4 regions of the Pantoea rwandensis genome follow, and region 1 is predicted to be linked to each of the others. Evidence: predicted binding sites of a transcription regulator. Region 1 holds the regulator's gene; each other region holds the start of a gene.
The links. Region 1 encodes CRP, which controls carbon source genes, mostly activating them, when cyclic AMP is high. Its sites were predicted from a motif close to ATGTGANNNNNNTCACAT; they were not measured.
Positions count from the first base shown of each region.

Region 2: the regulator CRP is predicted to act here: its motif matches at 1,575-1,592, upstream of rhaS (HTH-type transcriptional activator RhaS).
Region 3: the regulator CRP is predicted to act here: its motif matches at 1,809-1,826, upstream of yrbN (protein YrbN).
Region 4: the regulator CRP is predicted to act here: its motif matches at 2,176-2,193, upstream of LH22_RS12945 (6-phosphofructokinase).

Region 1 covers NZ_CP009454.1:874,212-878,385, forward strand. The annotation lists gene LH22_RS03880 (YccS/YhfK family putative transporter) at 1-850, opposite strand, end outside; gene crp (cAMP-activated global transcriptional regulator CRP) at 909-1,541, opposite strand; gene LH22_RS03890 (OsmC family protein) at 1,845-2,249, shown strand; gene LH22_RS03895 (phosphoribulokinase) at 2,293-3,162, opposite strand; gene LH22_RS03900 (YheU family protein) at 3,224-3,442, opposite strand; gene LH22_RS03905 (hydrolase) at 3,445-4,174, opposite strand, start outside.
Region 2 covers NZ_CP009454.1:2,657,675-2,661,848, reverse strand. The annotation lists gene rhaB (rhamnulokinase) at 1-1,431, opposite strand, end outside; gene rhaS (HTH-type transcriptional activator RhaS) at 1,721-2,542, shown strand; gene rhaR (HTH-type transcriptional activator RhaR) at 2,557-3,423, shown strand; gene rhaT (L-rhamnose/proton symporter RhaT) at 3,467-4,174, opposite strand, start outside.
Region 3 covers NZ_CP009454.1:4,172,142-4,176,315, forward strand. The annotation lists gene LH22_RS19145 (DEAD/DEAH family ATP-dependent RNA helicase) at 1-1,729, opposite strand, end outside; gene yrbN (protein YrbN) at 1,746-1,802, opposite strand; gene nlpI (lipoprotein NlpI) at 1,906-2,790, opposite strand; gene pnp (polyribonucleotide nucleotidyltransferase) at 2,920-4,174, opposite strand, start outside.
Region 4 covers NZ_CP009454.1:2,832,704-2,836,877, forward strand. The annotation lists gene LH22_RS12935 (PTS sugar transporter subunit IIC) at 1-743, opposite strand, end outside; gene LH22_RS12940 (PTS sugar transporter subunit IIB) at 736-1,050, opposite strand; gene LH22_RS12945 (6-phosphofructokinase) at 1,061-2,041, opposite strand; gene dld (D-lactate dehydrogenase) at 2,477-4,171, shown strand.

The DNA.
Region 1 (4,174 bases):
GAATGGCATCGGCCAACAGGCGCAGGCGCGCAGAGATGGTTTTGGCATTCCAGCGGATCACTGCTTCAGCGTGACTCTGCTCGACCAGCTTTTGCACTTCTTCCGGCTGGTGCAGGCTCACCGAGATGTGCTCCTGCAAATCAAGCGCCACCTGGAAAGCCCGCGTCAGGCGCTTGTGGCTGTTATCGCGGCTGGCAGAGAGCATGTGCATCTGCTGATAGCAGGTGGTGATCAGGTCAACGGCTTTTTGCTGACGCGCCAGCAACGGCGGCAGCGCTTTCTCGGGATCGGTAAGCTGCGTCAATAGGGTGTATTTGGCATCGCAATAATCCGCCAGTTCCCGATACAGCAGGCTGAGGGTTTCGCGCATTGGCTGCTCTTTCCACAGCCAGAACCAGAACCAGTTAAACAGGCCGTACCACAGCGTGCCACCAATATACAGCAGAGGCGGCACCCACATGGGCATGCGGCCCACCAGGCTGAGGCTGAAGATGGCAGCAATGAGCGTAGCGGGCAGTAAGCGGCCGTGCAGCGGGCTGATTTCGCCGGTCACGCCAATCAACAGCGGCAGCACAAACAGGATCAGCGGTAACGGAATGGCGTCACTGGTAAGAAATTGGATCAGGAAACTGGCGGTAGCAAACAGTGAGCCGCCCACAATCAGGCGTTTAAAGAAGCGCTTATGTGGTGTATCGAGACCCGCCATGTTGCAGCAGGCAGGAACTAATGAGAACAGCAGGCCTTTTTGCAGATCGCCAAACAGCCAGCCTAGTGCCACAGGCAGGCACAGCACCAGCGTTTGCCGCAGTGCGTAGTTGACCTCAGGATGATAGATGATTCGGCGCCACATCAGCTCATCGCAAACAAAAACGGCGCGATGTTGCCATCACGCCGTGGGTGATAAGAAATTAGCGGGTGCCGTAGACGACGATGGTTTTACCGTGTGCGGAGATCAGGTTCTGATCTTCCAGCATTTTCAGGATACGACCCACGGTTTCGCGTGAGCAACCCACGATCTGACCAATCTCCTGACGGGTTATTTTGATTTGCATCCCGTCGGGGTGCGTCATCGCATCGGGTTGTTTCGCCAGATTAAGCAGTGTTTGCGCGATACGGCCCGTCACATCGAGGAAGGCAAGGTTGCCCACTTTCTCGGAGGTGACTTGCAGACGACGCGCCATCTGCGACGAAAGTCGCATTAAAATATCCGGGTTTACCTGAATCAGCTGACGGAATTTTTTGTAAGAAATTTCAGCCACTTCGCAGGCAGTCTTAGCACGTACCCAGGCACTACGTTCCTGGCCTTCTTCAAACAGGCCGAGTTCGCCGATGAAGTCTCCCTGATTGAGGTAGGAGAGGATCATCTCTTTGCCTTCTTCATCTTTGATCAGAACCGCAACGGAACCTTTCACGATGTAGTACAGCGTTTCCGCTTTCTCACCCTGATGGATGAGCGTGCTTTTGGACGGATATTTGTGAATATGGCAATGGGACAGGAACCATTCGAGTGTAGGGTCTGTTTGCGGTTTGCCGAGAACCATTCGCTATTATCCTCTGTTGTAATCGTGCCCAAAATACAGGGGGCAGTTTTCCCTGTCAGGCGGTGTAATCGTAGAGCGCTTCCAGTAAAGGAAAATTATTTCCGGGTGATTCTTAAGCTACGCTTTTGATTCTTCCCGCCTTCGTCTGTGATGACGAAAATATTTTCAGCACTGTTTGTAGCACAGCTTTTGCAAGCTGTCTTCTGTTGTCTCGCTTCAGCAACAGGCGGAAGAGTCTGGATTGCTGTTTATCAAGTGAAAGCGTACTCTGGCGGCAAAACCGCCACTTCAGGAGAAAGAATAATGCAGGCACGAGTGAAATGGGTGGAAGGGCTGACCTTTCTCGGAGAATCCTCATCTGGCCATCAGGTATTAATGGACGGTAACTCGGGTGACAAAGCGCCAAGCCCGATGGAGATGGTTTTGATGGCAGCAGGCGGCTGTAGCGCGATTGACGTGGTATCGATCCTGCAGAAAGGCCGAAATGATGTGGCTGACTGCGAGGTGAAACTCACCTCCGAGCGCCGTGAAGAAGCGCCACGTATTTTTACGCACATCAACCTGCATTTTATCGTTAGCGGCACCGCGCTAAGCGATAAAGCAGTGGCGCGGGCTGTCGATCTGTCGGCGGAGAAGTATTGCTCGGTGGCGATCATGCTCGGCAATAGTGTGAAAATGACGCACAGTTACGAAGTGATTGAGCGATAACATAAGCGGGCGGCCAAACGGCCGCCGCTACAGAATTTCTGGATTATTCAATCCGTTTACCTTCAATCAGCCGCTGCACCAGTGGCGTCATGATTAACTCCATTGCCAGCCCCATTTTGCCGCCCGGCACCACTAGCGTGTTCATATGTGAAATGAACGAGCCCTGGATCATCGCCAGCAGGTAAGGGTAAGCAATGCCTTCCAGCCCACGGAAGTGAATTACCACAAAACTTTCATCGAGTGACGGAATTTCACGTGCGGCAAAGGGGTTTGACGTATCCACCGTTGGCACACGCTGGAAGTTGATGTGGGTGCGCGAGAACTGCGGCGTGATGAAGTTGATATAATCCTCCATCGAACGCACCACTGAATCCATCACCGCTTCACGGGAATGGCCGCGCTCACTGGTGTCGCGCACCAGCTTTTGAATCCACTCCAGATTGACAATCGGCACCACGCCGACCAGCAAATCGACATGCTCGGCGACGTTGTGCTGCTGTGTTACCACGCCACCGTGTAATCCTTCATAGAACAGCACGTCAGTGTTTTCCGGCAGCGGCTGCCAGGGCGTAAAGGTGCCCGGCACCTGATTCCACGGCACCGCTTCGTCGTAGGTGTGCAGATATTTGCGCGACTCACCCAACCCGGTTTTTCCGTAATGCTTAAACGTCTGTTCCAGCAGCCCGAAGTCATTGGCTTCCGGGCCGAAGTAACTGATATGGCGGCCCAGATCGCGTGCCTTACGGATCGCCATATCCATTTCTGGACGGGTATATCGGTGAAAACTGTCACCTTCCAATTCCGCAGCATGCAGATCCAGCTGCTGGAAAATCTTACGGAAGGCGAGGCTGGTGGTGGTGGTACCGGCACCGCTGGAACCGGTCACGGCAATGATTGGATGCCTGGCTGACATAACAGAACTCCCTGTGAAGTCGGGCGATGAGCATTGTTACCACGAATTACTGTGCGGTGCATTAACCGCGAAACTCGCCTTTCGGCATAATGTTGACGGATTCATGCAGTTCCGACCACACCAGCACAACGTCTCCGCGCTCCAGTTGGCGGCGCACGTCGGCGACTTTCTGTTCCAGGCTGCGCTCCTGCTCACCATAGTCGGTACCTTCGCGCAGCACGAAAGTTTCAATCAGGTTTTCCAGTGTTGCGACTTCAAGTTCTTGCCAGGGAATAATCACGATCACACATCCAGATAGGTTGAAAGCCAGTCAGGCACACGCTGTTCCAGCCACATTTTCGGCTTCATTAACGTACCGCCAACAAAGCCAACGTGACCGCCTTTTTGCGTCAGCTGATATTCAATCGAAGGCGACAGTTGCTCCGGCTGCGGGATCACCGCATCGGTCATAAAGGGATCGTCTTTGGCATGGATGATCAGCAGCGGCTTGCGCACGCCCGTGAGCAGCGGCATAGCGCTGGCACGTTGATAATAGTCGTTGGCATCCAGAAAACCGTGCGCCCGTGCAGTAATCGCATCATCAAACTCACGAATACGGCGAAATGCCCGCAGCTGGCTCAGTTCCACCGGCAGTGTGCCAGGCCAGGCCAGCAGTTTGCGCGTGGCGTTCTGTTTCAGCTTGGTCAGTAAATAGTGCTGATAGAAACGAGAGAAGCCGGCATCGAGCTTTTCACTGCAGGGTTCGAGCGCAAAGGGTGCCGAAATCGCGACGGCTGCATCCACAGGCACATCATTGCCCTGCATGCCCAATAAATAGGCCAGCATATTGCCACCGAGTGAAACGCCCACTGCTGCCGTTGGCACCGTGCCCCATTCGCGCTGCAGCCAGTGTAAGAAAAAGGTCGCATCTTCGGTTTCACCGGAATGATAAATGCGTTCCAGGCGATTAGGTTCGCCACTGCAGCCACGAAAGTGCATCACCACCGCCAGCCAGCCCCGCGCCTGACACGCT
Region 2 (4,174 bases), 1.8 Mb from region 1:
AAAGCGTGCCTGGTGGGCAGCGAAGATGCTGGCGTTCTGAGGTACAAACGTTTCTAACGGGAAATTCTTGTCGATGCAGCGGCGCAGTTCGGCCACATCGCGCAGTTCACCTAACGCCATCAGCTGACAGCCGACATTACCGAGCGTTGAGGCTTCAATCGGACCGGCCAGCACCGGCATTTCGCAGGCATCGGCGCATAACTGGTTCAGTAATGGGTTCTGACTGCCACCGCCAACCACATGTAACTGGCGAATCGGTGCTCCGCGCAGGTTGCCCAGTTCGCCTATCACCTGGCGATACAGCAGCGCCAGGCTGTCGAAAATGGTGCGCGCCAGCGCTGCAGGGCTTTGTGGAATCGGCATGTGCTGCTCGGCGCAGGCGTCCTGAATCTCCTGCACCATGCTGGCAGGATTGATAAAACGCGGATGATTGGGATTGATCAGGGCACGACAGGCAGGTTCATTTTCCGCTGCGTCAATCAATGTGCAGAGATCTGAAATGTGCAATTCACCGCAAACGCGCTGTAACAACCACAGGCCCATGATGTTCTTCAACACCCGATAGCCCTCCGCGCCTCCTTCATTGGTGATGTTGGCATCGAGCGCAGTGCGGCTTACGCAGGGTTGCAGACTTTCTATGCCCATTAAGGACCAGGTGCCAGAGCTGAGATAAGCGGCGTCGTCTTGCATGAGCGGCGTGGCCAGCACTGCGCTGGCGGTATCGTGCGTGGCAACGGCCACGACCGGAATTTTTTTACCGCTGGCATTGTTCCAGTTGCCTACGGTATTGCCCGGTGCAGTCGGTTTGCCAAACCAGTCGGCTTCGATCCCTGCCCACGACAGCAACTCGCTATCCCACTCGCCAGTTTCAATGTTCAGCATCTGCGTAGTGGTGGCGTTGGTGTACTCCCAGTTCATGTTGCCGGTCAGACGATAATGCAGATAATCCGGGATCATCAGTGCATGTTTAACCTGTGCCTGCCAGTCCGGCTGTTGCTGGTGCAGCGCACGCATCTGATACAGGGTATTGAAGGGCAGAAACTGGATACCTGTGCGCTGGTAAATGGCGGCTTTGCCCAGCTCATTGATCGCTTGCGCCATCAATCCATCGGTGCGCGAGTCACGATAACTGACCGTTTCGCCAATGCGTTCTCCGTTGGCATCCAGTAGCACCAGATCCACGCCCCAGGTATCAATGCCGATGCTATCCGGCACGATGCCCTCATCATCTAATTGCGCCAATCCTGCGCGAATCGCCTGCTCCAGGCTGTCGAGATCCCAGCAGTCATAACCGGCGCGACGAATACGCTGATTGGCAAAACGGCACACTTCACGCAGGGTGATGCGCTGGTTAGCAGAGGTCCATTGTGCGAGCATCACGCGCCCGCTGGATGCGCCTAAATCAATGGCAACAATGTTACGCATACTCATGGCGTTTCTTCCTGTGATGAGATGGCTATAGCGTATAAATACAGGCGCCTCGCCACCTTCCCCTTACTGCCAGCGCGTGATAGTCGCTGGCAGGCTGGCAAAGATGATCGTGAGAAAGCTCACAGAACCGTGGAACAACAGAGTTGTGAGCTTTACCGCAATTCCATCAATCACCTGGCCGATCTTGAATAATTCGCCATTTTCCTGCGCTGTGCGGTTTAAATTTCAAGGTAAGGTGCACAGCGCCTGCGTAGACTCGGTTACAAAATTGTTAATCGAGAGGCGCATCATGACCGTTCTGCACAGTGCTGATTTCTTTCCGGAAGGAAACTACGCGATTGCCATTGAGCCGCGCGTACCGCAGCAGGCCTTTCCTGAGCATCATCATGATTTCCATGAAATCGTACTGGTTGAGCAAGGTTCCGGTATTCACGTGTTTAACGGCCAACCGCAGACCCTGTGCGCCGGTTGCGTGTGCTTTGTACGCGATCACGATCGCCATCTGTATGAACAAACAGAGAATCTGTGCCTGACCAATGTGCTGTATCGCAGCCCGGCAGCGTTTCGTTTTCTCTCCGGTTTACAATCATTGCTGCCCGGAGATGAAAACGGCAGCTATCTGTCGCACTGGCGTATCAATCACAAGGTGATGGCGCAGGCGCTGCAGATTGTGACGCAGATGAAACAGCAGGATGTCTGGTCGCTGGAGCGTCAGGCGCATCAGGAACAGTTGTTCTTGCAACTGCTGGTGCTGTTGCGCGAAGCCGGTCACAACGATCAGGCGCAGGATCAGGAAGCACGCCTGCATCGGTTGCTTGACTGGCTCAATGAGCACTACAGTGAAGATATTGAATGGGATGCGCTGGCCGACCGCTTCTCGCTTTCGCTGCGCACCCTGCATCGCCAGATGAAGCAGCAAACCGGCAATACCCCGCAGCGCTACCTGAATCGGCTGCGTTTATTGCAGGCCCGGCATTTATTGCGTCATAGCGATATGCGCATAACGGACATCGCCTATCAGTGTGGATTCGGTGACAGCAACCACTTCTCCACGCTGTTTCGGCGGGAATTTGGCTGCGCGCCCCGAGCGGAGCGCCAGCAGATGTTGTAATTGGAGTGGTTACCATGTCGCTGATTTTGACGCGCGAAGACTATTTCCCGGCCACCAATCTGCCGATTGCGGTGGCCGAACGCATGCCTCAGCCCTCCTTCCCACCGCATCGTCATGAATTCAGTGAAATTGTGATCGTCTGGCGCGGTAACGGCTTGCACGTGCTCAATGACCGCCCGTGGTTGATCACCTGCGGCGATGTGTTCTATATCCGTGACAATGATTGCCACAGCTATGACAGCGTCAACAATCTGGCGCTGGATAACATCCTCTATTGCCGCGATCGCTTTCGCCTGAGTCTGGACTGGAGCCAGTTGCTGCCCCCGCAGGACGATGATGCACCAGGTTGCTGGCGCTTAACCACGCGCGGCATGGCGCTGGCACGAGGGGTAATCAGCCAGCTGGAACGGGAAAGCCGTAAAAGCGATTCGTTGTCGATTCAGCTCTCTGAAGCCCTGTTCCTGCAGCTGGCGTTGATCTTGCGTCGCCATGGTTATGCCGCCGACCGTCCATGGGCGCTGCCGGAAGGTGAACAGCTTGATTTGCTGATGTCTGCCTTACAGGGTGCACTGCATCGTCCGTTCGACTTAGCCGATTTTTGCCAACAAAATGAATTAAATGAGCGTGCACTGAAGCAGCTGTTTCGCCAGCAAACCGGCATGACGGTGGGACACTATTTGCGGCAGCTACAGCTGTGCCAGGCAAAATATTTGCTGCGCACGCAGGATTGTTTAATCAGTGAAGTGGCCGCACGCTGCGGCTTTGATGACAGCAATTACTTCTCGGTCGTATTTACGCGGGATACCGGTTTGACGCCGAGTGCCTGGCGCCAGCGCTTTCTTCCTCAGCAAGCCTCCCTTAACGATAAAATAAAAGCCTGATGCACCTTGCCGTGCGTCAGGCTTTTATAGCAAGGCGAGTTAATTAACCGTTGGCCATGCCTAATCCAACGATGTTGGCCGCGATGATGATCACCACACAACCCAACGACAGCACGCGAACCGGGCGCTGCCCTACTGCTTTCCACTCTTTCAGCACCAGGCCGACTAAACCGCCACACAGCACATACAGGCTCATGTGCAGCATCCAGCTGACAAAGTCATATTGCGCAGGGATTTTCGCGTGGCCCCAGGCGTAGAAGAAGAACTGCAGATACCACATGGTGCCACCGAGCACGGCGAATGCCACGTTGGCCATTAGCATCGGTTTTGCCACTGAAAAATCGCGGCGTACCGACAGTTCCGGTTTGATCGCCAGGCGGATAAAGCAGTAGGCCAGATTCACTAACGCGCCGCCGCCCATGATCACCACATAGCTGGGTAAGGCTACGTACAATGGATTGATACCCAGATTGGCTGCCGCTTCATGCATCGGTTTCGCCGCATCCATCGCGAAAGACATTCCGGCTGAGAAGATGCCGCACAGTACCGCCAGCACCAGCCCTTTCTTCAGATTAAACTCTTCTGCATTGATGCCGAGTGCTCGCTCTTTCAACAAACCGGCACGTGAAACGATCGCCACACCCACCAACGCCACCAGTACGCCTAGCAACGTCATTCGTCCGCCCGGCGAGCTGAACAGCTCAACAAAGCGTCCCTGCAACAGCGGCGTCATCAGGGTGCCCACCACGAG
Region 3 (4,174 bases), 1.0 Mb from region 1:
GACCGCCTGGACGACGTTCACTACGTTCGAACGCAGGAGCATCACCCATCAACTGCATGTTCATCGGCTTGTTCAGAATGCGCGTGCGAGTGAAGTGTTGCAGAACTTCGCCCGGCATACCTTTTGGCAGCTCGATAGTTGAGTGGGTACCAAACAGCTTGATGTTACCGATGTAACGGCTGCTGATGTCACCTTCGTTAGCGATCGCGCCCACGATATGACGAACTTCAACACCATCATCACGGCCCACTTCAATGCGGTACAGCTGCATTTCGCCAACGTCACGACGTTCACGACGTGGAGCGCCATCACGGTCACCGCGATCGCCACGGCTTTCGCGTGGACCACGTGAGTCGCGAGAATCACGACGATCATCACGGTCGCGGAACTCACGACGTGGTGGACGTGGTGCTTCTGGTGGCAGAATCAGTGGACGTTCGCCCTGTGCCATTTTCAGCAGTGCTGCGGCCAGTGTTTCGAGATCCAGATCTTCGCCCGGCTGCATTTTGCTCAGCAGTGCACGGTACATATCCAGATCGCTGCTTTCCAGCTGCAGCTGTACTTTGGCGGCGAATTTAGCCAGACGGCGCTCGCTCAGCAGTTCTGCATTTGGCAGTTCAACTTCTGGAATAGTCAGCTTCATGGTGCGTTCGATGTTACGCAGCAGACGACGCTCGCGGTTCTCAACGAATAGCAGCGCACGGCCCGCACGACCTGCACGACCAGTACGGCCGATACGGTGAACGTAAGACTCAGCATCCATTGGGATGTCATAGTTAACAACCAGGCTGATACGCTCAACGTCCAGACCACGTGCGGCAACGTCGGTTGCGATCAGGATGTCCAGACGGCCATCTTTCAGGCGCTCCAGTGTCTGCTCACGCAGAGCCTGGTTCATGTCACCGTTCAGTGCTGCGCTGTTATAGCCGCTGCGCTCCAGCGCTTCAGCCACTTCCAGCGTGGCGTTTTTGGTACGCACGAAGATGATGGCAGCATCGAAGTCTTCCGCTTCCAGGAAACGCACCAGCGCGTCAGTTTTACGGCCGTAAGCGGTCCAGTAAGACTGAGAAATGTCAGGACGCGTGGTCAGGCTTGACTGAATGCGCACTTCCTGTGGATCTTTCATGAAGCGTTTGGTGATACGACGAATCGCTTCTGGCATGGTTGCTGAGAACAGCGCGGTCTGGTGACCGTCTGGGATCTGCGCCATGATGGTTTCAACGTCTTCGATGAAGCCCATACGCAGCATTTCATCAGCTTCGTCCAGCACCAGACCGCGCAGGTTAGACAGATCTAACGTGCCGCGTTTCAGGTGGTCCAGCAGACGACCAGGCGTACCTACGACAACCTGTGGCCCCTGGCGCAGTGCGCGCAGCTGAACGTCATAACGCTGGCCGCCGTACAGGGCAACCACGTTCACGCCACGCATGTGTTTAGAGAATTCCGTCATGGCTTCAGCAACCTGAACAGCCAGTTCGCGGGTTGGAGCCAGCACCAGAATCTGTGGTGCGCGGACAGTTGGATCAATGTTGTTCAGTAACGGCAGGGAGAATGCCGCTGTTTTACCACTCCCGGTCTGCGCCATACCCAGCACATCACGGCCCGCCAGCAGGTGAGGAATACACTCAGCCTGGATTGGGGATGGCTTTTCGTAGCCCATACCGTTCAGTGATTCGAGGATGTCAGCGTTCAGGCCAAGGTCAGAAAAAGTGGTTTGAATATCAGTCATGTAGTACACGTGCCTCTTAGATTGCGGCGGCCAGTCTACATAACTCGTCGTGAAAATTTTCAGTCATTTTCATCAAAAAGTGTGAACCGGCTCAAATTAGAAGTTTTGACGAACAGAAAAGCCCTCACCTTGAAGATGATGACTTTACAAGTATTCAGGCAATAAAAGTTCGTCAGCTATTGCTGGTCAGATTCTGATAAATCGTCTTGTGTCTGGCCGAGTTGCGCCAGTTCCAACAATGCGTATCGGTGCTCAACAAAGTTGTTAACATTGTTAGCGACCGCCAGTTTGAACAACGCTTTCGCGTCGTCCTTCTCCCCCAGACTTAGGTAGTACTTACCTAAATAGAAGTTGGTTTCACTGAGATGTTCAGCGAGCGAGGTGTTATCCGTTGCGTCCGCCTTGAGACGTTCCATCAGCGTTTTTTCACTGATGTCGCCAAGGTAGAACTCGACAATATTCCATCCCCATTGGTCCCGGACCGCTTTGTCATGTCGCTGTCTCAGCGTGACTTTGGCCTTGTCGGCGTCCATATCGCTTTCAACGAGATAGAGCCAAAGGCTGCGGAAAGGATCGTTAGGATCGTCTTGATAAAACGCCAGCAGATCATCTTGCGCTAACTTGTATCGACCGCCGTAATAGAGGGCGATACCACGGTTTAAATGCGCATAGTTGTAAGTTGGATCAAGCTCAAGTACAGAATCAAACGCTTCATAGGCAGCATCAAAATTGCCTGCCTGCGTTAAATATATACCGAGGTAGTTAAACACCTCAGGCATATCCGGTCTTATAGACAGCGCTTGCGAGAAATCGTTTCGCGCTAATGCCCTCAGACCCAAACTATCATACAACACTCCGCGCTCATATAATAGCTGTGCGCGTTCATCATCGGTCAGGGCACGACTGGCAAGAATTTGTTCCATTCGCGCCAGGATCACCTCTTGCTGCAGTGTGGGCTGCAAAGGTACTGCCAGAACTTCGTTCTTACGCCAATTGGAGTTGCTGCATCCTGCCAGCGTGATAGCTGTCGCAACAAAACACCAGCGCAAAAAAGGCTTCATTTCCCACTCCCGAATACAAACATTGGGATGACCATCCTGTCATCCGCCTGCTGTGCACAAGGATTCCCGCCCTCGCGATGATCCAAACACTTCTCCCCGCAGAGCAGGGAGAAGCCAATCAGTAAACGCTTACTCGGCGTCAGATGCATTCGTTGCAGCAGGGGTTTCTTCCGCTGGTTTCTGCTCTGTCGCTTCTTTGATGCTCAGGCGAACGCGGCCCTGACGGTCCACTTCCATCACTTTCACTGGAACTTCCTGACCCATCTGCAGATAGTCGGTCACTTTCTCAACACGCTTGTCAGCGATCTGAGAGATGTGGACCAAACCTTCTTTACCGCCGCCGATCGCCACGAAGGCACCGAAATCAACGATACGCGTCACTTTACCGGCATAGATACGACCCACTTCGATTTCAGCGGTGATCTCTTCGATACGACGAATCGCTTCTTTCGCTTTGTTGCCGTCGGTTGCTGCGATTTTCACGGTGCCATCATCTTCGATTTCGATGGTGGTGCCGGTTTCTTCGGTCAGCGCACGGATAACAGAACCGCCTTTACCGATGACATCTTTGATCTTGTCTGAATTGATCTTGATGGTGTAAATGCGCGGTGCGAACTCAGAGATTTCCTGACGCGGTGTACTGATTGCCTGCTCCATCACGCTCAGGATGTGCAGACGCGCACCTTTAGCCTGGTTCAGAGCAACCTGCATGATTTCGCGGGTGATACCTTCAATTTTGATATCCATCTGCAGTGCAGTGATACCGTCGCGGCTACCCGCCACTTTGAAGTCCATATCGCCGAGATGATCTTCATCGCCCAGGATGTCAGACAGAACCACAAAGTTCTCATCTTCTTTAACCAGACCCATCGCAATACCGGCTACGGCAGCTTTGATCGGAACACCTGCGTCCATCAGTGCCAGAGAGGCACCACACACGGAAGCCATTGAAGAAGAACCGTTAGATTCGGTGATTTCAGACACCACACGTACGGTGTACGGGAACTCTTCCTGCTTAGGCATCACTGCCAGCACGCCGCGCTTCGCCAGACGACCGTGACCAATTTCACGACGCTTCGGTGAGCCAACCATACCGGTTTCGCCCACAGAGTACGGAGGGAAGTTGTAGTGGAACAGGAAGCTGTCAGTACGCTCGCCCATCAGCTCGTCCAGATTCTGTGCATCACGGGCAGTACCCAGAGTTGCAGTGACCAGAGCCTGAGTTTCACCACGAGTGAACAGAGAAGAACCGTGTGTACGTGGCAGTACGCCAGTGCGCACGTCCAGACCACGAATCATATCTTTTTCGCGGCCATCGATACGTGGCTCACCACGGATGATGCGGCTACGCACCACGCTCTTCTCGAGATCGTGAACGATGTCA
Region 4 (4,174 bases), 2.0 Mb from region 1:
CCGATAAATTCTGGTCCTGCTGCCACTGCCGGGATCAGGTACATCGGTACCATCACCACTGCCATCGACAGATAGGTGTCCTGCAGGAACTTGAAGTTGTCTGGCAGCTTGAGATCTTCCGTTGAGCGCGAGCCTTTACCGACCACCTTCGCCACTGCCGCCGTCAGCAGATAGCCGATGGTGCAGAAGTGTCCCAGTGCCACGTCATCAGAGTCTGTGATTCGGCGCACCACCGGCTGAGCCAGCGCTGGCATCACGACCGCCATAATGCCGCCGAAGATGCCGCCTGTTAGGATCAGCGGTAAACCCGTCAGCCCGGCTTTATAGCCGATCACCGCTCCGATGGTTGCCATCCACAGCAGCGCCTGGCCGGTGAGGAAGATGTATTTGAACGGCGTCAGACGCGCGATGATGATGTTGACGATAAAGATCACCAACAATGTCAGCGCTACTTCTGATCCCAACTCGCGGCTTGCTAATCCGGCAATGGCGGCCACATCGGTGATATAGCCCTTCATACCAAAACCGTGGGTGAAGATGGTATTCAGGAAGGTCAGCGTACCGACTATGATATTGATACCCGCCATCATGATTAAAAAGCCCAGCAGGGTTTTAAAGGTGCCTTCCACCACCTTACCTGCGGATTTTTTCTGCAGTAGCAGACCAATCAGAGCAATAAAGGCGATCAGAATTGATGCCTGCCCTAATAAGTCTTTTACCAGGAAGTTGATCACACTATTCATGGTTAGCAGCCTTCAGATTACGCTCTTTCATAAACGCCACGATTTTTTCCTCAATTTCAGCTTTATCGGTCAGCTTGTTGAGAATAATCACCCGTTTAATTTGTTCCGGGCTGGCATCCGCGTTAAGGACATCCGCAAATGCTTTTTGAGTGAGAATCATGTCGGATTTAAAAGCATTGGCTTCTGAAATAGTGGTGTGATCAATATCCGCTTCAATTTCGAGTTTCTTTAATACGGATTTGGCACTCATTTCGATGGCGAAACTAGAACCCAGACCACATCCACAGACACATAATATTTTCAGCATGGCGTTTTCCTCACAGAATATGCAGTTGTTTAGCGAGTTTGTAATGATGCCCTTCGGTATCAACCAGGCGTTTTTTCATGCTTATAAGATCAATCGGTATCGGTCGATTACTGCCATTAATAATCACCGCTTTGTTGCGCATCCCCGACTGAATACAGCGCGCAACTTCACTGGCCATAATGGTGCCTTGATAAATCTCTTCACAGGTCGGGTCACCACTACGCAAGCCGTAACCGATAATAGTTTTACGAATTCGTACCCCTATCAGCGGCTCAATCTGTTTAATTAAGGTATCAATCGCGCCCTGAAAGCCCGGCGAGTATTCGCGGGTGTAACCTTCAGAGCAGAGAATCACCACGCTGTTCTGCGCGGCAAGCCGCTGCGTGATGCGTTCTGCCAGTTCTTGCGCCGGGATCTGGCACTCCGGAATCAGCGCGAAATCAGCATTGGATTTGATCGCCGATTGCAGCGTCAGTTCGCCACAATAGCCGCCGAGCAACTCAACCATAAATACACGACCGGTTAACGCGCGGCCGGTATTTCTTAATTTCGATACTTCTTTTAAGACTTGCTCACAAGCGGTAGAGAAACCAATGGTGTAGTCACTGCCAAACACATCATTATCAATGGTCATGCCTACACCAAAGCAATTCACGCCGAATTCGCTTAATGTATGTAAAAACTGTAATGAGCCATCACCCCCGGCCATAATTAATACATCGATGCGTAGCGATTTGAGTTGTTTGGCGATCACCTCATACTCAGGGCGAATTAATTTTCGCGTGGTTCGTCCCGATTGCATCACGGGAATTGAAGTGATGGCATAATCCACCAGATCGCGCTGCGACATTTCCTGATGGCGATTTTCTAATAAACCGGGAATGCCGCCATTAAATAACACCATATCCGCCTGCGTCATACGTGATATCTGAAACACAAAGTTATTTATTCCGGTAACATCGCCACCGCTTATCACTATGCCAATTCTCATTGTCATCACTCCGTATGCTGCGCGTCTGACATTCATTCTTCCGGTGAACGGCTTTTCTATTTGCAACGAAGATCACATTTTTGCCATGAATTTCATTCCTCGTAACGTTGACAAGCATGAATAAGCGCTGTTTTTTGTGATATTAATCACATTGCGAATTTTGGCTGTTATTTAATAAAACCAATAAAATCCTTGGTTTATATTTATTTAATCGTAGAATACGCACCGAACCTGCCATCGCCTTTTCATCTGAATTTCTTTCGATCTGAATTGTGATTTCCCACGCATTTTTATCAGTTCGCCGACTTTTCTCCATGAAGGATAAAGGGATAATGATTCAGTGCGTTATTTGTTGATCAGTACCGATGAATGATTGACGTCACGTTTATCTGGCTGTCCAATATCGCAGCAAATAAATGACGAAGAAGAGAAAACATGACCAACTCGCAGGAGATGTTGCGTCAGCTCGCTGGCATAGTGGGCGGCAAACAGGTATTGACCCATGCCGATGATAAAGCCTGGTACACCAAGGGATTTCGTGTCGGTCGCGGTGAGGCACTGGCAGTGATATTGCCGCAAAACTTGCTGCAACTGTGGCAAAGCCTAAAGGTATGCGTGGCACAGGACGTCATTATTTTGATGCAAGCCTCGAATACCGGCGTGACCGGCGGGTCAACCCCGGATGGCAATGATTATGACCGCGACGTGGTGATCATCAGCACCCGCCAGCTCAAGGGCGTACAGGTCATCGATCAAGCGCGACAGGTCATCGCCTTCCCCGGTACCACCCTGACCGAACTGGAGCACACGCTGCAACCGTTGGGACGCGAACCGCACTCGGTGATTGGTTCCAGCTGCATTGGCGCTTCTGTCGTGGGAGGCATCTGTAACAACTCGGGCGGTTCACTGATTCGCCGGGGCCCCGCCTTTACAGAAAAATCACTGTTTGCCCGTATCCATGATGATGGGCGCTTAGAAATGATCAATCACCTTGGTATCGATTTGGGTGATACGCCGGAGGCGATGCTGAAGAGTCTGACTGAGCAACAGTATCAGACCGGCGACCAGGCCGATTGGGACGGCAAAATCTGGGCTGATGATTACGCCGACCGTCTGCGGGATGTCCGCGCTGATTCCCCTGCTCGCTTCAATGGCGACCTACGTTATCTGCACGACAGTTCCGGCAGTGCAGGAAAAGTGGTGGTGTTTGCTGTGCGGCTGCCCACCTTTGAAGCGAGCGCGGGGAGCGACACCTTTTATGTCGGCACCCATGATGAGAGTGTTTTGGTGGCGTTACGCCGTTTTCTCCTCACCGAAATGAGCGAACTGCCCCTGCAGGCAGAGTACATTCATCGCAACGCGTTCGATTTAACCGTGCGATACGCCAAACATATGTATCTGGCGATCCGTAAATTCGGTCCCCAGGCCATTCCTAAGATGATGGGCAATAAAGCGAAATGGGATGTCCGTGTCAGTCATCTGCCTTTCCTGCCACGCAATTTTGTTGATCGGGCGCTGCAATGCTTTAACCAGCTCACGCCCAGCTTTATTGCCCCGCGCATCATGGCTTATCGCGACGAATATCAACATCATCTGATGATCAAAGTCGATGCGCAGCAGACCAACGAATTGCAGACGTTGTTGCAGCAATTTTTTGCCGAACATCCCGGCGGCTTTTTCCATTGTGATGCCCGCGAAGGCGCAGATGCATTTCTGGTACGTTTTGGCGTAGGCGGGTGCACCATCTCTTATTGTGATGCGCTGGGTTATAACCCGAACGAAAGGCTGGTGGCCTTCGACGTGGCGTTGCGCCGCAATGACGATGCCTGGCGCTTAACCTTGCCGGATCACTTAGCGGCACAGGTGCAGGTCGATTCCTGCTGCGGGCACTTTTTCTGTTATGTGAATCATCAGGATTATGTGCTGAAGGAAGGGGTGGATGCGAAGGCGTTTAAAGAAGCGGTCAAAGTCTATCTTGAACAGCGTGGTGCGAAGTACCCGGCTGAGCATAATGTGGGACATCTCTATCAGGCATCGTGCGAGCATGTGGCGCACTGGAAGCAACTGGATCCGACTAACAGCTGCAACCCTGGCGTGGGAAAAACCAGTAAGAAGAAGTATTGGGCGTAAAGG